DNA from 3 places in the Nocardiopsis sp. CA-288880 genome. Region 1 is predicted to be linked to each of the others. Evidence: predicted binding sites of a transcription regulator. Region 1 holds the regulator's gene; each other region holds the start of a gene.

Evidence for each region. Region 1 encodes LexA, which represses DNA repair genes until DNA is damaged. Its sites were predicted from a motif close to TCGAACANNTGTTCGA; they were not measured.
Region 2: a site for LexA is predicted at 3,430-3,445, ahead of ACQPYD_RS02100 (DUF6504 family protein). Genes of this name have one in related genera too.
Region 3: a site for LexA is predicted at 3,004-3,019, ahead of ACQPYD_RS06495 (DUF6504 family protein). Genes of this name have one in related genera too.

The regions. Positions count from the first base shown of each region.
Region 1 covers NZ_CP192105.1:1,615,439-1,621,721, reverse strand. Annotated here, with positions in the region: gene ACQPYD_RS07125 (vitamin B12-dependent ribonucleotide reductase) at 1-1,896, opposite strand, end outside; gene nrdR (transcriptional regulator NrdR) at 2,051-2,551, opposite strand; gene lexA (transcriptional repressor LexA) at 3,258-3,977, shown strand; gene ACQPYD_RS07110 (alpha/beta hydrolase family protein) at 4,199-5,299, shown strand; gene ACQPYD_RS07105 (hypothetical protein) at 5,343-5,969, opposite strand; gene ACQPYD_RS07100 (hypothetical protein) at 6,014-6,283, opposite strand, start outside.
Region 2 covers NZ_CP192105.1:469,232-475,514, reverse strand. Annotated here, with positions in the region: gene ACQPYD_RS02115 (N-acetylmuramoyl-L-alanine amidase) at 1-573, shown strand, start outside; gene ACQPYD_RS02110 (DivIVA domain-containing protein) at 994-1,698, shown strand; gene ACQPYD_RS02105 (M48 family metallopeptidase) at 2,042-2,971, shown strand; gene ACQPYD_RS02100 (DUF6504 family protein) at 3,157-3,417, opposite strand; gene ACQPYD_RS02095 (NUDIX hydrolase) at 3,585-4,055, opposite strand; gene ACQPYD_RS02090 (GNAT family N-acetyltransferase) at 4,108-4,692, opposite strand; gene ACQPYD_RS02085 (ROK family protein) at 4,807-6,078, shown strand; gene ACQPYD_RS02080 (glycoside hydrolase family 3 C-terminal domain-containing protein) at 6,204-6,283, opposite strand, start outside.
Region 3 covers NZ_CP192105.1:1,470,922-1,477,204, forward strand. Annotated here, with positions in the region: gene ACQPYD_RS06485 (quinone oxidoreductase family protein) at 1-383, opposite strand, end outside; gene ACQPYD_RS06490 (protein kinase domain-containing protein) at 480-2,711, opposite strand; gene ACQPYD_RS06495 (DUF6504 family protein) at 3,084-3,374, shown strand; gene ACQPYD_RS06500 (GNAT family N-acetyltransferase) at 3,479-4,069, opposite strand; gene ACQPYD_RS06505 (DinB family protein) at 4,261-4,869, shown strand; gene ACQPYD_RS06510 (peptidoglycan recognition protein family protein) at 4,948-6,081, opposite strand.

The sequences.
Region 1 (6,283 bases):
CATCGCGCAGTCGAACACCTCGTAGTGCTCGGGGCGCAGGGAGGGGGCGTCCACGACGTGGCCGTTGCCGGCGACGTACTCGACGATCGCCTCGGCCTGCTCGTCCTGGTAGCCCAGGTTCGCGAGCGCGCGCGGGATGGCCTGGTTGACGATCTGCATCGAACCGCCGCCGACCAGCTTCTTGAACTTGACCAGCGAGAAGTCGGGCTCGATGCCGGTGGTGTCGCAGTCCATCATGAAGCCGATGGTGCCGGTGGGCGCGAGCAGGCTCGCCTGGGCGTTGCGCCAGCCGTTGCGCTCCCCGACCCTGAGGCACTCGGCCCACTCGCGGGTGGCCGCGGCGTGGACGGGCTCCTCCAGGGAGGTCACCGTGCGCAGGTCGTCGTTGGCGGCGGCGTGCTTGCGCATGACGCGCTTGTGGGCCTGCTCGTTGCGCTTGTAGCCGTCGTAGGGGCCGACCACCCCGGCCAGCTCCGCGCTGCGGCGGTAGGCGGTGCCGGTCATCAGCGAGGTGACGGCGGCGGCGACGGCGCGGCCGCCGTCGGAGTCGTAGGCGTGGCCGGTGGCCATGAGGAGGGCGCCCAGGTTGGCGTAGCCGATGCCGAGCTGGCGGTAGGAGCGGGTCGTCTCACCGATCTTCTCGGTCGGGAAGTCGGCGAAGGTGATGGAGATGTCCATCGCCGTGATGACCAGCTCGGTGAGCCTGGTGAAGCCCTCGACGTCGAAGGTGTCGTCCTCGCGCAGGAACTTCAGCAGGTTGATCGAGGCCAGGTTGCAGGACGAGTCGTCCAGGGACAGGTACTCGCTGCACGGGTTGCTGGCGCTGATCCGCCCGGTCTCGGGGTTGGTGTGCCAGTCCTGGATGGTGCCGTCGTACTGGATGCCGGGGTCGGCGCACTCCCAGGCGGCCCTGGCCATCCGGGTGAAGAGGTCCTTGGCGTCCACGGTGGCGACGACCTCGCCGGTGGTGCGGGAGGTGAGGCCGAACTCCGACCCGGTGTCGACGGCGCGCATGAACGCGTCGGAGACGCGGACGGAGTTGTTGGCGTTCTGGTACTGGACGCTGAACATGTCGGCGCCGCCCAGGTCCACGTCGAAGCCGGCGTCGCGCAGGGCGCGGATCTTGTGCTCCTCGCGGGCCTTGGTCTCGACGAACTCCTCGATGTCGGGGTGGTCGACGTCCAGGACGACCATCTTGGCGGCCCGGCGGGTGGCTCCGCCGGACTTGATGGTCCCGGCCGAGGCGTCGGCCCCGCGCATGAAGGACACGGGTCCGGAGGCCGTGCCGCCCGAGGACAGCAGCTCCTTGCTGGAGCGGATGCGGGAGAGGTTCACACCCGCGCCGGACCCGCCCTTGAAGATGATCCCCTCTTCCTTGTACCAGTCGAGGATCGACTCCATGGTGTCGTCGACGGAGAGGATGAAGCACGCGCTGACCTGCTGCGCCGAGGCCGTCCCGACGTTGAACCACACCGGCGAGTTGAAGCTGAACAGCTGGTTGGCGAGGGCGTGCTTGAGCTCGTGGTCGAAGATCTCCGCGTCCTCGTCGCCGGCGAAGTAGCCGTTCTCGACGCCGGTCGCGGTGTAGACGCCGACGACGCGGTCGATGAGCTGCTTGAGGCTCCACTCGCGCTCGGGGGTGCCGACGGCTCCGCGGAAGTACTTGCTCGCCACGATCTGGGTGGCGTTCATGGACCAGGAGGCGGGGAACTCCACGCCGCGCTGCTCGAAGTTGACCGTGCCGTCACGCCAGTTGGTCATGACGACGTCGCGGCGCTCCCACTCCAGGGAGTCGTACGGGTGCGTCCCGGGGGTCGTGAAGATTCGCTTGATCTTCAGGCCCTTGCGGCTCCCCTTGCCCTTGCGTCCCGTCGAACCGCTGGCGGTTTCCGTCATCGTGGATTCTCCCCCTACCTCGTGGGCACGGCCTGCCCAACCGTGCACGGCGTCCTTGGAATACGGGACGGCCGGTCACGGGAGGACGTGTCCCGCGGTGTCCGGCCAGCCCCTGCGGCGCCCCGCCCGCGGCCCTCTCCCGGCCGCGGGGGCGCTACCCGCTGGTGGTGCTGCTCTCGGGGAGGGGGCCGGCCGCGCCGTCGCCGTCCTCCCGGTCCTGCCTCAGGCTGGCGATCTCGGCCTCGAAGTCGGCGAGGCTCTCGAAACCGCGGTAGACGCTGGCGAAGTGCAGGTAGGCCACCTCGTCCAGGTCACGCATCGGGCCGAGGATGGCCAGGCCGATCTCGTGGGCCGGCACCTCGGCGACGCCGCGTCCGCGGATCTCCTCCTCGACCTGCTGGCCGAGCTTGGCGAGCGCGTCCTCGGAGACGGGGCGGCCCTGGCAGGCCCGGCGCACACCGGCGATGATCTTGGTACGGCTGAAGGGCTCGGTGACCCCGGAGCGCTTGGCGACCATCAGCAGGACGGTCTCCTGCGTGGTGAACCTGCGCTCGCACACCGGGCAGGACCGGCGGCGCCTGATGGCCGCGCCGTCGTCGGTGGACCTGCTGTCGATCACCCTGGTGTCCGGATGGCGGCAGAACGGACAGTGCATCCTGGTTCACCTGCTTCCCTCACCGAATCGACACCCTGTATCTCTACTAAACCACAACTCCTGGGCAATCCATCCCTCGAGAGCACCAGATGTTGTGGTCGAACTTAGGCGCAGCGAGGGGTGGCCCGCAACTCCGCGGCCCGCGTGTCCCGCACGCGGGCACGCGACGCGGCCAAGTGGCACAGCGGCGACCCGGTCGGCCCGCGTGCCCGCGCGCGGGCACGCGACGGGACCCGCGGCGGACGGAGGGGACGGCATGGGGACGCCGGGCCGCCCCGGGGGCGCCCGGCTCCGTCGACAAGAATAGCGGCGGAGGCCCCCGGCGCCCGCTGCGACCGGCGGCCCGCCGCGCCCGGAAGCACGTCCCACGAGGGAGTTCCGGCGTCACCCCCGGGATCCGGGAGACCAGTCCCACATCCCCCGGAACCGCCCTCGGGGAGACGTGTTCGCGCATTCCGGGGACAACACCACGTGAACACGTGTACACACGTCGGTAGAGGCCGGAAATTGACCGCGAAAACACGCGGGACAATGGCCCGAACCATCGAACGCTTGTTTGATATCACCGTGCGCAACGTCTAATGTTGACTGTGATTTCACGCTGGTTTCGCCATCACGCGGACCCCAGGTCGGCGCGGTTGCGGACCGGTGGTGGCCAGTCACGCAATCAGGCCCTGACCGAACCGAATGCCGAGGAGGCCCGGCCGTGCCGGAGGAGAATCCCGGAACCGCAGATTCCACCGCCGTTCTCACCGCAGTGGGGAACACGGAGGGATCCACGCCCGAAGCCCCCAAACTCACCGCCCGACAGCAGAGCGTCCTGAACTGCATCCAGCGGTATGTGCGCGAGCGGGGCTTCCCCCCGTCCATAAGGGAAATCGGGGAAGCGGTCGGCCTCTCCAGCCCTTCCAGCGTGGCGCACCAGCTCAAGGTCCTCCAGCGCAAGGGCTACCTGCACCGGGACCAGAACAGGCCCCGGGCGGTGGAGCTGCGCTCGCCCGGCCGCTCCTCCGGCCAGACCGTGACCCCCGAGGACATCGACCCCTCGCGCGCCGCGGCCGTGCCCCTGGTCGGCCGCATCGCCGCCGGCGGGCCCATCCTGGCCGAGGAGTCGGTGGAGGACGTGCTCGCGCTGCCCCGCCAGCTGGTCGGGGAGGGACGCCTGTTCATGCTCACCGTGGTCGGCGACTCGATGATCGACGCCGCCATCACCGACGGCGACCTGGTCGTGGTCCGCCAGCAGCAGGACGCCAACAACGGTGACATCGTGGCGGCCCTGCTGGACGACGAGGCGACCGTCAAGGTCCTGCGCCGCGAGGAGGACGGCCACGTCTGGCTGATGCCGCGCAACGATGCCTACGAGCCGATCAACGGGGACGCCGCCACCGTCCTGGGCAAGGTCGTCGCGGTCATGCGACGCGTCTGACCCCGGCCCCACCGCCCCGCGCCTCCGGCGCCGTCCCGCGACGGCCCGGGGGCGCCGTGCCGTGCGCGGGCGGCCGGACCGGCCGGGGCCGCCCGGCCCGCGCACGGTCGCGGGATCCTCGGCACGTTCCCGGACCCCCGGGCACAGGCCGGCCCGCGCACGGTCGCGGGCCGGCCTGTGGACGACGGGGGCCCGCAGGGCGGGGCCGCTAGGCTGGAACCGTGTCCACACCACTCTCCTCCCCCTCCGCCCGGCCGCGCGCCGCACTGGTCGGCGGTGCCCTCGCAGTCCTGCTGTCCGCCGCCGCCTGCTCCCCGGCCGACACCGGCGGCGCCGAGCCCCCCGGTGCCGGCGGGGTCGAGCGCGAACTCGCCTTCGAGGGCGGCGGGCACGAGGTGTCCGCGAGCTTCCGCACACCGCACGACGCGTCCGGGAGGGTCCCCGGCGCACTCATCATCTCCGGCAGCGGTCCCACCGACCGCGACGGCAACGCGCCCGCGCGGCCCGACGCCGACACCAACCGCAACCTCTCCCGCGTACTCGCCGAAGCCGGTGTGGCCTCGCTGCGCTACGACAAGTTCGGCAGCGGCCCGGATCCGCAGACCGGGGAGGAGACCGGCCCCGGGGGCGTCCGGACGATCGCCCCGGTGGACCCCGAGGTCTTCGACCGGCAGGTCGTGGCGGCGTACGAGGAGCTCGTCGCGCAGCCCGAGGTGGACCCGGGGCGCGTGGTCGTCGTCGGCCACAGCGAGGGCGCCCTCTACGCCCTGCGCGCCCACGAGCTCATCGGCTCCGGGCGCCCCTCGCCCGCGCTGGTGCTGGCCGCCCCTCCGGGCACGCGCTACCTGGACCTCGTCGACCGCCAGGTCACCGAGCAGGTCCGCCTGGCGGAGGGGGCGGGCCAGATCGAGGAGGCGGAGGCCGTGCAGCTCCTCTCCGACATGCGCGCCGGGCGGGCCGCGGTCAGGGGAGGACGCGACCTCACGTCGCGGGAGAGCGACCAGCTCGGCGTCTACACGCCGTGGAACGCCGACTTCCTCTCGTTCATGGACGGCCTCGACCCCGTCGAACTCGGTCGCGGCCTGCCCGGGGGCACACCGGTCCTGGTCCTGTGGGGGGAGGACGACGCCCAGGTCTCGCGGGAGGACGTGGACCGGCTCATGACGGGTCTGGACGGCGCCGAACGCGTGGACCTGCCCGGTACCGACCACATCCTCCGGGCCTTCGAGGACGAGCCCGGAGCGGCCGTCCTGGACTCGGACAGACCCTTCGCCGAGGGGGTCGCCCCGGCGCTGGAGGAGTTCCTCGACACTGCCTGGTAGGGTTCCCGGCTTTCGGGGGCGCCCGGGGGGGGGCGCCGGTCCGTCACTCGGGGATCGACTCCGGGAGGGCCCCGACCACGGCCAGGGCGAGCTCCTCCGCGTCGGCGACGATACGCTCCTCGTCGGCCGGCCCGGTCGCGTCGTAGCCGGACGCCACGCTGTAGCAGGACTCCAGGTACAGGTTGGAGACCCGCGTCCCCACGCAGCCGACCGTGAACGGCTCCCCGCGGGTCCAGCGCACCGCCTCCTCGCCGACACCGTCCAGCCCGGCGGTGTCGTGCTGTTCCGTGGTCGCGCGCAGGTTGTCGGCGGCGGTCGTCACCCCGCCCGGGTTGGGGGCGGCCACCATCACCAGCATCGCCGTGGCCGGGACCGCCTCTCCCGGGCCCTGCGGGGTCGCCCAGCGGCACTGCCACCCGGACCCGGCCGGGTCCTCCGGGCCGCCGACCGGCTCCTCCAGCTCCAGTTCGTGCCCCGGCACCAGCGCGTCCAGCGTCTCCGTCGCGACGGCGGCGCACTCGGGGGCCGACTCGTACTCGCCCGTCTCCGGGGAGTCCCGCGTGACGACGTACCAGATCGCGCCGGCCGCGAGCAGGAGCAGGGCCAGGCCGGCGGCGACCACTCCCGCCGTCGCGCAGCCCCTGCTCTGCGGCTGCGCAGACGGCACCACCTCGGGAGGAGGGCCGTACGGGGGCTGGGCGGGGTACTGCGGGCTCACAGGGACTCCCCGATCCGTCCGGCGAACTCGGCGGCCAGGTCGGCCGCCTCCTCGGGGTCGACCGGCTCCTGCCCGGCCAGGCCCGCGTAGGACACGCGCACGAACAGGTTGTCGCTGTGGAAGGCGAGTTCGGCGGTGCCGGGCACCTGCCCGTGCCACACCGCGCCCTCGCCCGTCGGCAGGTCCACCTCCTCGGCGCGCACGGGCAGCAGTGCCGTGTACGCCTCCGCGGCACGGTCGGCCCCGGTCACCGGTTCCTCCCCCGT
Region 2 (6,283 bases), 1.1 Mb from region 1:
GGCCCCGCCGAGAAGGCCTGCGACACCGTCGGCGCCGAGACCGGGGACGGCTACCCGGAGCACGAGTTCAACTGGGAGCTCTCCCTCCTGGTCAAGGAGCGGCTGGAGGCCGACGGCGCCACCGTCCTCCTCACCCGGGAGGACGACGAGGGCGTCGGCCCGTGCATCGACGAGCGCGCCGGGATCGGCAACGAGGCGGAGGCCGACGCGGCCCTGTCCATCCACGCCGACGGCGGGCCCGAGTCCGGTCGCGGGTTCCACGTGATCATGCCCGGCGAGGTGGACGGCTTCACCGAGGAGATCGTGGAGCCCTCCCGGCTGCTCGCCGAGGACGTCCGCCGCGCGTACCTGGAGGGGAGCGACATCCCCTACGCCGACTACCTCGCCGACGAGGGCCTGGACGAGCGCACCGACCTGGGCGGGCTGAACATGTCCACGGTGCCCAAGGTGTTCCTGGAGGCGGGCAACATGCGCAACCCCGAGGACGCCGAACTCCTGTCCGACCCCGCGTGGCGCGAGCGCGCCGCGGACTCCATCGCCCAGGGGATGGCCGCCTACCTCATGCGGAACTGAGGACCGGCCGGAACGTCCGCACCCGGCCAAGACCGCCCGTTCGTATGGCGGGGGCGGTCCCGCCTCGGCATAATGCGTGCATGACCTCCCCCCGCCCCGCGCAGGGCCTGCCGGAGGCCCCGGCCCCCGGCGCGGTCCGGCGCGGCCTCCACCGCGCCCGGGCCGAGGACGTCCTCGGCCGGGCGTCCTTCGCGGTGGCCGTGCCCCAGGGCTCCCCGCCCCGCGCGGGCGCCCCCTTCCCCGGCCCGCCCGGGGACCGGCGGCCGGCGCCGACCGGCGCCGAGGAACGGCCCCGGTCCTGCGCGGGTACGGCCGCGGACGGGCACGGGAGGTCCTCGCCAGTCTCGTCGGATCCGCCCTCGGACGCGGAATCACGCGCGGGCCGGGGATGACCGCCACGAGAACCTCCTGAACTGCACAATGGGGACCATGCCTCTGACACCGGCGGACATCCGCGAAAAGAAGTTCCACACGGTGCGTCTGCGCCCGGGTTACAACGAGGAGGACGTCGACGCGCTCCTCGACCGGATCGAGGCGACGCTCGTCGCCCTGGAGGGCGGGCCGCGCACGGGCCCGCTCATCACGGCCGACGAGGTGCGCAACTCACGGTTCCGCACCACGAGGCTGAGCCCGGGGTACCGCGAGGACGAGGTCGACGACTTCCTCGACGTCGTGGTCGCCGACCTCGCCGGACGCGGCCTCGGCCGGTTCGGCGACCGGACCACCCCGCCGCTGCCGCCCCGGCCGGGGGCCTCCCGGACCGGTCCGGCCGACCGGCAGGACCCGTCGGAGGGCAGGCGCCGCACGCCTCCCGGCCGGACCGGCCCGGCGGGGCCGCCGCACAGGTTCGGGATGACGCCGGAGGACATCCGTGAGCAGCAGTTCGCCACCACCCGGTTGACCACCGGCTACAACGAGCAGGAGGTCGACGACTTCCTGGACCGCGCCGAGTTCACGCTCGACGCTCTCCAGCAGGGGCTCCCGGACCGCGCGACCCTCACGGCGGCGGAGGTGGAGCGGGTCCAGTTCGCCACCACCCGGGCGCGCCCGGGGTACGACCCGGCGCAGGTGGACCGGTTCCTGGACGCGCTGGCGGAGGAGCTGCGCCGCTACGAGCAGCAGTAGCCGGCGCGGGTCCTGCCGCGCACCGGACGCGAGGCGTGGGGGCGGAGCCCGGCCGGCGGGACCCGGTCGCGCGTGCCCTCCGGCCCCGGCGGCGCGGACGGGGGCGGGCCCGTGGAGGGGGCGGTCCCGTCCGGCGGGCGGGTCCGCGCGGGGACGGGGCCCGCGGCAGGCGCGTGTCCCGGGCGGGGCCCGGACGCGACGCCGGGGCAACCAGTACCGACCCGCCTCTTCCGGACACGCCGTAGCGCACGAACCCCATCCCCGGGGAAGCGGAAAGTAATATTTGAACACAGCGAGTAGTCGACCCTGCTGTCTCACTGACCGTGACCCGAGGGGAGGCAGGATGTTCCACCCGACGTGCCCGGAGGGCCGCGCCACCGCCTGGCCGGTCCGCGGCGCACCCGGCCCCACCGCGCCCTCCGGGGCGGGGGCGCGGCTCCCGCCGGTGGCCGACCGCTCCGCCGACCTGGTCCCGTGCGACGCGGACGAGGAACTCGTGCCGACACCCGCGCACCCGTGGGAGGGGCCGCTGCTGGCGGCGTGCGCGGCCGTGACCCTCGTGATGGCCGGGGTGCTCGCCCGCACCGTGTGGGCGGCGACGGGGTCGTGGGAGTGCGTGGTCTGCGCACTGGCGGCGGTACCCGCGGTGTGCTGGGCGGCGCGGGGGCTGCTGTACGCCCGGCGCCGCGCGGAGTCGGTGAAGATCTCGCCGACGCAGTTCCCCGAGGCGTACCGGACGGTGGTGTCGCTGGCCGCCGACATGGGACTGCCGAGACCCCCCGAGGCGTATGTCCGGATCGGCGGCGGGCCCTGCGGGACGGACGCCTCCGGCCACGGGCGGCGCCGCTACCTCGTGCTGTCGGACGCGCTGTTCGACGGCGGTGGAGGGCTGCGCGACCCGGAGGCCCTGGCGTTCCTGGTCGCCCACCAGCTCGGCCACGTGGCCGCCGGCCACACCGGTTTCTGGCGGCGGATGGCGACGATCGGCGGGGACCTCGTCCCGGGGCTCGGTTCGGCGCTGTCCCGCGCGATGGAGTACACCGCCGACGACCACGCCTACTCCCGCTTCCCCGAGGGGGCGCACGCCGTCAGGCTCCTCGCCGGGGGAGCCCGCCTCTACACCCGGGTGAACATGGGGGAGATGGCGGACCGCGCCCGCACCGACCGGGGCTGCTCCCTGCTGCTGTACCACCTGCTGATCCGCCGCCCCAGCAACACGCGGCGGATGGCGGCGCTGCGCGACCGCACCCGGCGCGGACGCGTCTTCCTCTGACAGCCGGGACGGCCGCCCGCCCGGGCCGCGCACCGGGCCGGCGCCGGGCGTCCGGCGGATGTGGGGGCGCCGGGGGCCTTCCGGCGCGCCGGTGCGGATGTCGCGGTCCGCACCGGTACCGGAGGCCCTCTTGCCTGTCATGTGTCAGGCGGGGTGGGAGTTACCAACCTCCGTGGTCAGTACACCTAGCTCCACTGGCGGCGCATGGTCCAGCGGTCGGACGCGACGTCGCGGGTGATGTCGATGATGCTGGGCTCCCCCGCCTCGGACTCGGCCGAGACGCGGAGCAGGTGGACCTGGGTGGCGGGCGTCCCGGGCACTTCGGGGCGGGCGGGCCAGTCCCCGATGATCCTGCGCACCCGGAAGGTGCGACCTCGCCAGGTGAACCGGGCGGGGGTGCCGTCCCGGGTGGAACGTACGTCGATGTGTTCGTTCAGGAGACTCACGCGGGCAGCCTATCGAACTCTTGTTCGAGAAAGTCAAGCCTCTCGAAACGGTGGCCCTGCCGGGCGGTGTCGGACCCGGAACACCCTAGGGGCGCGGGCCGCCCGGGGCGGTGGACCCGCCTCCGGCGTGTCGCGGCGCCCGGGCGCCGTCGCCGTCGCCGTCGCCCCTACACGACGAAGTACGGGGCGGGGTCGTCGGCGCGGGCGTTCGCGATGCGGTCGAGGATGCGCGGCGGCATGTCCGGCAGCGCGTCCGGCGGGAACCACCGGACCTCCAGGGTCTCGTCGCCGCCGGCGTCGGGGGCGCCGCCGACGACGCGGCAGCGGAAGGCGAGGTCGAGGAACTGGACCCGGTCCCCGTTGGGGTAGGTGCGGGGCTCCTGGCCGACCACGCTGGCCAGCCTCTCGACCTCGACCTCCAGGCCGGTCTCCTCCCTCACCTCGCGCACGACGGCGGGGGCGGGCTGCTCCCCGGGTTCGAGGATGCCGCCGGGCGGGGCCCAGCGGCCGTCGTCGGCGCGCCTGTGCAGGAGGATGTCGCCGTTCTCGCCGATCACCACCCCCGTGACCCCCACGAGCGGGAGGAGACCGTGGCCGACGTGGTCGCGCAGCGCGAGGAGGAAGTCAGGTACGGGCATGCGCACGAGCCTACGAGACCGGCCGGGACGGCCGCCGCACGCCCCGCGCCCCTCAGCGCCCCCGGGAGGCGCGCAGCTCCTCGTGCTCCTCGGCGAGGATCGACATGAGGACGGCGTCGTGCCACTCCCCGTTCCAGCGCAGGTGCTTGCGCCACACGCCCTCCCTGACGAAACCGGAGCGGGCGTAGGACTTCTGGGCGTTGGCGTTGAACGCGAACACCTCCAGACTCACCCGGTGCAGGCCGGCCACCGTGAACGCGTACTCCAGCACCAGGTCGGTGGCCTCGGTCCCGTAGCCCCTCCCGGTGGAGGCCATGTCGTAGAGCGCGATCCGGTACCCCGCGCAGGCGTTGTCCGGGTCCAGTCCGAGGAGCGCGCAGTCGCCCACGGCCCTCCCGTCCTCCCGCGACACGATCACCCAGTCGGCGCGGTCGTGGTGGTCGGGGCGGGTGGCGTACCACCTCCGCAGCTCGTCCCCGGTGAACCGGCGGTGGGTCCCCGTGAGCCTGCGGACCTCGGGGTCCATGTCCACCATCGGACCGAGCAGGGCCTCGCCGCTCTCGGCGTCGAGGGGCACGAGCCGGACCCTCGTCCCGTGGAGCGCGGGCTGGTCGCGGAAGACGTCGGGAGGAACCATGGCCGGGATTCCAGCAGAGGGCCCGGAACGGCGCAACCGGGTTTCCACGACCCCTCCGCGGCCCCTGTACGATCCGGGCACGGCGCGCGGCGCCGGCGACGCGAGGGGGACCCGGTGACGGTCGGTTCGGGAACGGTCAGCTTCCAGACGGTCCGCGAGACCAACCTGGGCGTCGTGCTGCGCACGGTCCGCGAGCTGGCCCCGTGTTCGCGCTCGGCGGTCGCGTCCGCGACGGGCCTGAACAAGACCACCGTGTCCAGCCTGGTCGCCGACCTGATGGCGCGGGGGCTGGTCCTGGAGACCGGGGAGACCTCGCGGCAGAGGGTGGGCCGTCCGGGCGTGCTGCTGGCGCTGGACGACTCGTCGGTGGCCGCGGTCGGCCTGGAGGTCAACGTCGACTACCTGTCGGTGGTCGCCGTGGACCTGCTGCGGAACGAACTCGTAAGCCGCCACGTCCCCTTCGACGCGCGTTCGGCGGGGCCGGAGGCGTGCGCGCGGCGCATCGCGCGGACGCTGCGGGAGGCCATGGAGTCCCCGGAGCTCAGCGGGCGCGCCGTGGTGGCGGCGGGCGTGGCCGTGCCGGGGCTGATCGACGCGCCCGCGGGGACCGTCACCCGCGCGCCCAACCTGGGCTGGCAGGGCGTGCGGTTGCGGGACCTGGTGGGGGACCTGCTGCGTACGGCGGGGGCGGGTGACGTGCCGGTCCATGTGGACAACGACGCGAACCTGGCGGCGATGGCGGAGTACCGGGTGGGGTCCTTCGCGGGCACGCCGGACCTGGCGTACGTGACCGGCGAGGTGGGGATCGGCGCGGGCATCCTGGCCGGCGGCGAGCTGCTGCGGGGCGCGGGCGGGTTCGCGGGCGAGGTGGGCCACCTGGCGCTCGCCCCGGACGGCCCGGAGTGCGCCTGCGGACGCCGCGGCTGCCTGGAGTCGCTGGCGGGCATCGGCGCGATCGTGCGCGGGGCCGTGCCGGACCTCGTGCCGGACCGCCCCCTGTCGGGGAGCGACGTCGCGGAACTGGTGTCGGCGGCGGTGGAGCGGGCCGAAAGCGGTGACGGCGTCGCCGTGGGCGCGCTGGAGCGGGCGGGCATGTGGCTGGGCCGGGGGCTGTCGACGCTCGTCAACGTCACCAACCCGAGCGTGGTGCTGCTGGGCGGGTACTTCGTGCCCATGGGACCGTGGCTGCTGCCCGGCTGCCGCGAGGAGGTCGTGGCGAACGTGTTCGCTCCGGGGGCGGGCGGCTGCCGGATCGAACTGTCGGCCCTGGGCCTGAGCGCGGCGGCCCGCGGCGCGGCCGCCTCGATGATCCACGCGCTCGACGTCGGCCTGCTGCCGCTCCCCGCGCCGGGGGCCGCCCGGGCGGCGGTCCCGGGCGGCTCGTAGGCGGTCCCGCGGCTGCGGGGCCCGTCCCCCGCGGGCCGGGTCCGCGGGGGACGCGTCCGGCGTCCGCCCCGGCCCGGGGCTCCGGCCCGCGCACCGGGGCTCCGGGCGGCGGGTCCCGCCCGGTGTCAGTCCCGGGAGAACCCCAGGGTGGCGACCGCCGTGCCGGAGCGCTCGAACACCAGGTAGACGTCGCGGACCCCGCGGG
Region 3 (6,283 bases), 140 kb from region 1:
AGGTAGTGGGCCGTCATCCCCTGGAGGAGCAGGGCGGCCGCCTGCTCGGAGGACACCGCGTCGGGCACGGGCACGACCAGCGAGGCCTTCACCGCGGCCCGGTCGGCGTACGCCCCCGGCGCCATCGCCCAGCCCACCCGCCGGCCGACGGAGAGGTCGCGGACGCCCTCTCCGAGCGCGACGACGACGCCGGCGGCCTCCATGCCCGGGACGAAGGGGAGGGGGACGTCGTACAGGCCGCTGCGCTGGTAGACGTCGATGAAGTTGACCCCGCGGGCCTCCACGTCGATCAGCACCTCCCCGGGGCCGGGCACGGGGTCGGCGGTCTCGCCCAGCCGCAGGACCTCGGGTCCGCCGTTCTCCTCGATCACGATGGCGCGCATGGGTCCACTGCTCCTTCTGGGATCGGTTCCGGGCATCATGCCAGTCCCGAGGACGGGCGCGTCACCCCGGTGCGGGGTCCGCGTCCCGCTCCACCCCTACCCCTCCCCGGTGACCTCGCCGAGGTAGAAGTCGGTGAAGAGCACGCCGAGGGGCTCGTTGCCGGGCCCGGGGCGGGTGACGACGCCGACCCGGCGGCGGTCCTCCACCTCCTCCGCGTCGTCGGGCAGCGGGGTGTCGTCGACGGTGGTCAGCACGTGTTCGTCGTTGACCCACATCGACAGCTCCATGCGCTCCCCCTCCCCGTCCTCCGCGTCCTCGCCGTAGTACTGGCAGGAGAGCGTCACGGTGTTGGCCGGCGCCGTGTCGGCCTCGAAGGCGTAGGGCCGGTCCGGGTCGTAGCCACCGTCCCGTACCTCCTCGTCGAAGAGGGGGTAGGGCTCGAACCCGGCGACCTCGGTGCTCTCGGCGAGGGTGCGGTCGCCGTCCTCCTCGTTCATGCGGCGGATCTCCGCGCGCATGCCGTCGTAGCGCAGCAGCGCCTCGTAGTGGGTGCGGTGGTCCTCGCCCTCGTTGTCCCAGCACCGCACCCCGAACACGGCCTGCTCGGGTCCCTCGACGACGTAGGCGGTGGAGCTGACCACGACCCTGTCGGGAAGCACGCTCTCGGTGGCGAGCGCCGCCGGCGTGCCACGGCTGACGTAGGTGCTGGTCCCGGGGTCGTGCTGGAGGAGGTATCCGCGCTTCTCCTGCCAGTAGCCGTCCTCCGTGCCCGGGTCGTAGACCGAGCCCCAGTCCGGGTCGGTGGTGAAGTCGACCTCGTAGAGGGAGACGGTGGGCGGCACCTCTTCGGAGCCGCTCAGCAGTACCGCCCCGCCGACGGCGGCGACGAGGACGACCGCGGCCGCGGCGGCGCCGATCGCGACCGTCCTCCGGCGCCTGCCCGGGTTCGGGCGGGCACCGGCCGCGACCGGGTCCACGGGGCCTCCCGGGCCGCCGGAGTTCGCGTGCTGCGTGCCGGGGCGCCGGTCGTGCGGCGGGAAGGACGGGCCCTCCGGGCCCGGCGGCGGGTAGTGGCCGAGGGGTCGGCCGCCGCCCGGGGGCCGGTTCGGGTACCCGGCCTCGTGTCCCGGGCCCGGCCGGGGGCCGGACGGCGGGTACCCGCGGCCGTCGGGCATCTGCCGGGTCGGCGGGGTCCGGTCCGGGGGAACCTGCTGGGCGGGCGGTACCGGCCACCCCGGCGCCTGCTGCTCGGGAGGGACCCGGGAGGGGTGGGCGCCGGCGGTCCCGGGCTGCTGCGGCGGCAGGGGGTCCCGGGCCTCGGCGGGCTGTCCGCCGGGGGGTGTGGCGGGGCCCCGGGCGGCGGTCCCGCCTCCGGACGGCCCGTCGTGCGCGAGCCCGGCGCCGGTCTCCTGCGGCGGCGCTCCGACCACGGGCACACCGCTGGGCGGGGCCCAGGAGTCCGTGATGGTGCGGCGGACCTCCGCCTCCTCCGGTTCCGCCTGACCGGTCAGGCGCGCCAGGATCTGCTGGGAGGACGGCCGGTTGGCGGGGTCCTTCTCCAGGGTGGCCCGGACCAGGTCCAGCAGGGCCGGGTCGAGGCCGTCGAGGCGGGGCGGCGCGTAGGAGATGTTGTGGAGGACGGCGGGCACGGTGGCCGCGTCGAAGGGGGCCCTGCCCGTGCCGGAGAAGGCGACGAGGCAGCCCCAGGCGAAGATGTCGGCGGCAGCGGTGGCCTGCTCCCCCAGGAGGAGTTCGGGGGCCATGTAGGACGGGGTGCCCATGAGCTGGCTGGAGCGGGTGACCCCGCCGCCCGCCTCGTCCAGGGCGCGGGCGATGCCGAAGTCGATGACCTTGGGGCCCACGGGGGAGAGCAGGACGTTGGCGGGTTTGAGGTCGCGGTGGACCACCCCCGACCCGTGGACGGCGGTGAGGGCGGCGGCCACGCCCAGGGCGAGCCCCTCGAGGGTGCCGCCGCTCATGGGCCCGCCCGAGCGGATCGCCTCGTCCAGGTTCGGCCCCGGCACGTACTCGGTGACGATGTAGAGGGGGTCGCCCTCCAGCCGGGCGTCGAGGACCCCGGCGGTGGAGAAGCGGGCGACGCGGCGGGCGGACTCGACCTCGCGTGCGAAGCGGAGGCGGAAGGACTCGTCGTCGGCCAGGTCGGGATGGATGAGCTTGACGGCCACGGACCGGCCGGAGGGGTCCTCGGCGAGGTACACGGTTCCCATGCCGCCGCGCCCCAGCCGGCTCACGATGCGGTGGCCGTCCAGTTCGCGCGGGTCCCCCGCGCGCAGGGGTTTGCCGCTCTCGTGTCCGTTCGACGTCACAGTAGGGGGTCCCTCGTAGTGGCTCGTGTGTTGCGCGCCTGACAGCGTACCGATGCCGACACGCCGACGCGTTCTGAACTGGTTCGGCGCTCGGCCGGTCCGGGGCGGGGCCGGACGCCGGACGCGGTGGCGGGGAGGGCCGGGGACGACCCGTGCGGGTGGCGGCCCTCGAACAGTGCGCCGACGGCCCGGTGCTCGCGCCGGGGTTCCGCGCGGGGCCGGACCGGTCGTCACATGGGGGGATGCGGAACTTCCCGAAACAGTTCCACGGGGCCGCTGATTTCGCTAGGATTAGAACACATGTTCGACACTCGTCCGCGACTTCCCCACGGGTGGGTGTCCCGGCGGCATGCGTTGGGGCTCAGGAGGCGGATGATGCTGAGGGGAAGTGTCGTGGGACGGTACTACGGGGCGGAGGTCACCGTCGTCGAGGATGACGGGCGCCCGGCCCGGTTCACGTGGAACGGCAGGGTGTACGGCGTGCGCAGGATCCTCGACCACTGGGTCACGCTGCGTATGGACTGGACGCCGGTGAGCGGGTCCCAGGTGCCCGAGCGCAGGCACTGGAGGGTGGAGGCGGGAACGTCGCAGTCCCAGGGCGTGTACGAACTGCGCCACGACACGGCCAGCGGGACCTGGCTGCTCTCCCGCGTGTGGGGTTAGAGCCTCTCGCGCGGACGCTCCCGTCCGGCCCGGCGCCCGCGCCGATCCGGACGGGGACGACGGCCCCCGCGGCGCGGGGCGGTCCGGCGCCCGCGTGCCCGGGGCTACAGGCCGCCGGCGCGGACCAGGTCGGAGGGCAGGAGGCTGTACACGGCCAGATCCGTCCGGCCCTCGTGCAGCGGCATCGCGCTCCGCTCCACGCCCTCGAACGTGAAACCGGCCTCCTCCGCGACCCGGCGGGAGCCGGTGTTCCCGGTGCCCGCCTTGATCTCCACGCGGAGGAAGCCCTGGTCGACCGCCCAGCGGGAGACGGCCACGGCCGCCTCGGTCGCGTACCCCCGGCCGCGGCCCCAGGGGGACACCCAGTATCCGACCTCGGTGTTCATGGCGGGCCACAGGGTGCGGACCAGGCCGATGGCGCCCACCAGGCGGCCCGACGCCTTCTCCACGACGGCCCATTGCTGGCCCTCGCCGCCGGTGCGCATCCCCGGGGCGACCTCGCGGCACCACCGCTCGGCGTCCTCGCGGGTGTAGGGCCGCCCGGGGCCGGGGATCGGGATCCACCGCTGGAGCTCGGGGTCGGTGCAGCTCGTGTGCACGTCGTCGATGTCGGCCTCGACGAACGCGCGCAGGCGCAGGCGTTCGGTCTCCAGGATCACGGACGGCAGGATCGGGCTCTGCTGGACGGTGGACATGCCGCTGTTCCCCCTCGACATCGGTGCGGAGTGCGCTCACGATACGCGCCCGGGAGGATCACCCGGGACCGGCGCGTGCCGGCCCCGCCCGCGGGCCGGGCGCGGGCTCTCCCGCCCGGGCCGTTGGCGTACAGAACAGCCCCCGGCCCCGCCCGCCCGGGCGGGGCGCCCCTCACGAAAGGCGTTTCCGCATGACCGCGACAGACCCCTGCCCCGAGCTCCTGCGCTACCTCCGGGGAGCCCGGGAAGCCGTCCTGTGGAAGCTGGACGGACTCTCGGAGTACGACGTCCGACGACCGGTGACACCGACCGGGACCAACCTGTTGGGCCTGGTCAAGCATCTGGTCGCCGTCGAGTCGGACTACCTGGGGACGGTGTTCGGCCGCCCCTTCGGGGAGCCGGTGCCCTGGGCCGACCCCGACGCGGAGCCCAACACGGACATGTGGGCCACCCCCGACGAGTCGCGCGAGTACATCGTGGGCCTGTACAGGCGGGTGTGGGCCCATGGGGACGCCACGGTCGCCGAGCTGGGGGCGGACGCGGTCGGCCGCGTGCCCTGGTGGCCGCAGGACCGGGCCGAGGTGACGGTGCGGCTGGTCCTGGTGCACCTGATCGCGGAGACCGACCGGCACGCGGGGCACGCCGACATCCTCCGGGAGCTCATCGACGGCGCCGCCGGGCTGGCGGCCGGAGGGGACAACCTGCCCGCCGTGGACCGCGCCTGGTGGGAGGGGTACCGGGACCGCCTGGAACGCGCGGCGCGCGAGGCGGGCGGCGCGGACGGCCCGCCCCTGCGGTGAGGCGGGCGGCGCGGTCCGCCGGAGCCGCACCGCCCGGCTCGCATTCCCCCGCCGCCGCGGACCCGCCCCGGGCCCCGGCTAGGAGGGGCCGCCGACGACGCGGTCGCGGATCGCGGTGTCGAAGACCTCGGCGAACGCGTTGCCCGGGCACTCGGTGTCCAGCCAGTCCCGGTGCCGCGAGACCGCGTCGCCCGGCGTGACGGCGCCCGTGACGGGGTTCACGTACCCGATCCTCTCCGACGGGTCGACGCCGGTCACGGCGCACAGCAGGCGCAGCACGGCGACGAGGGAGTCCTGCGCCGCGTCCGTGGGCAGCTCCTCGGTGAAGTCGCCGAGCAGGCACACCCCCACGTTGCCGTGGTTGAAGCCGAACGCGTGCCCGGCGGTCACCGCGCGCGCCCGGCCCGGGGACGGGACCCCGGAGAAGACGGGCACGCCGTCCCCGCCCGAGTGGCGTCCCTCGTAGACCGTCCCCTCCGGGTCGATGAGCACGTGGTAGCCGATGTCGCCCCACGCCTGCTCGACCGCGTGCAGGTAGTGGACCGCCCGCACGTCCGCCGCGGGGTCGTCGCCCGTGGGCATGGCGGTGTGGTGCACGGTCAGCGCCTGCACGGGGTGGAACTCGGGGGCCCACAGGTCCTCGCCCTCCTCGTCGAAGCGCCACGACTCGTCGGCGCCCCAGCCGGCCCGGGTGCGGAAGGGGACACCGGAGCGGGCGGCGGATGACCCCGGGGACGCGGAGGACCCCGGGGACGCGGAGGACCCCGGGGACAGCGTCACCCGCCCGGGCCCGCCGAGGCGCAGCTCCTCGCCGTCGGTGAGGTTCACGGCGGCGGTGCGCGCGCGGGGCCCGGCCTCGTAGCCGGTGGCGCCCTCCGGCGCGCGCACCAGCGCGGCGGCGGACGGCTCGCGGTCGTCACGCCCCCCGGTGTGCAGGTGGACGGGGCGCCACGGCCCGAGGCCGTCGGCGGTCTCGAAGCGGATCGCCGTGTCCGTGCCGCCGGGACCGCCGGTGACCGCCACCATGTCGAAGCGCCTCTCCGGCCTGACCGGCCCCGCGGCGGAGAAGCGCTCGGCCAGGACCCGCGGGGCCGTGCCGCCGGACCCGGACCCGGTCCCGGCGAGGGCGGGGCGGGGCGAGGGCGGAGCGGTTCCCAGCGCGGCCAGGCCCGCAGCGGCGGTGGCCCCGGTGAGGAAGGTGCGCCTGTGCATCGTGTGTCCATTCCGTTCGGATCGGTCGGTTCCGGATCGCGCCCGCCGGAGGCAGGGGGAGTGCGCACACCCTGGCACAGAAGGCTTCCCGCGGCACGCGTGACAGGACGGAGGGCGAGGCCGACGGACGTCTTCGACGGGCAGGACGTCCGACATGTCGACATGTGCGCGGTTCCGGGACGCGGCGGAACGCGGCGGCCGT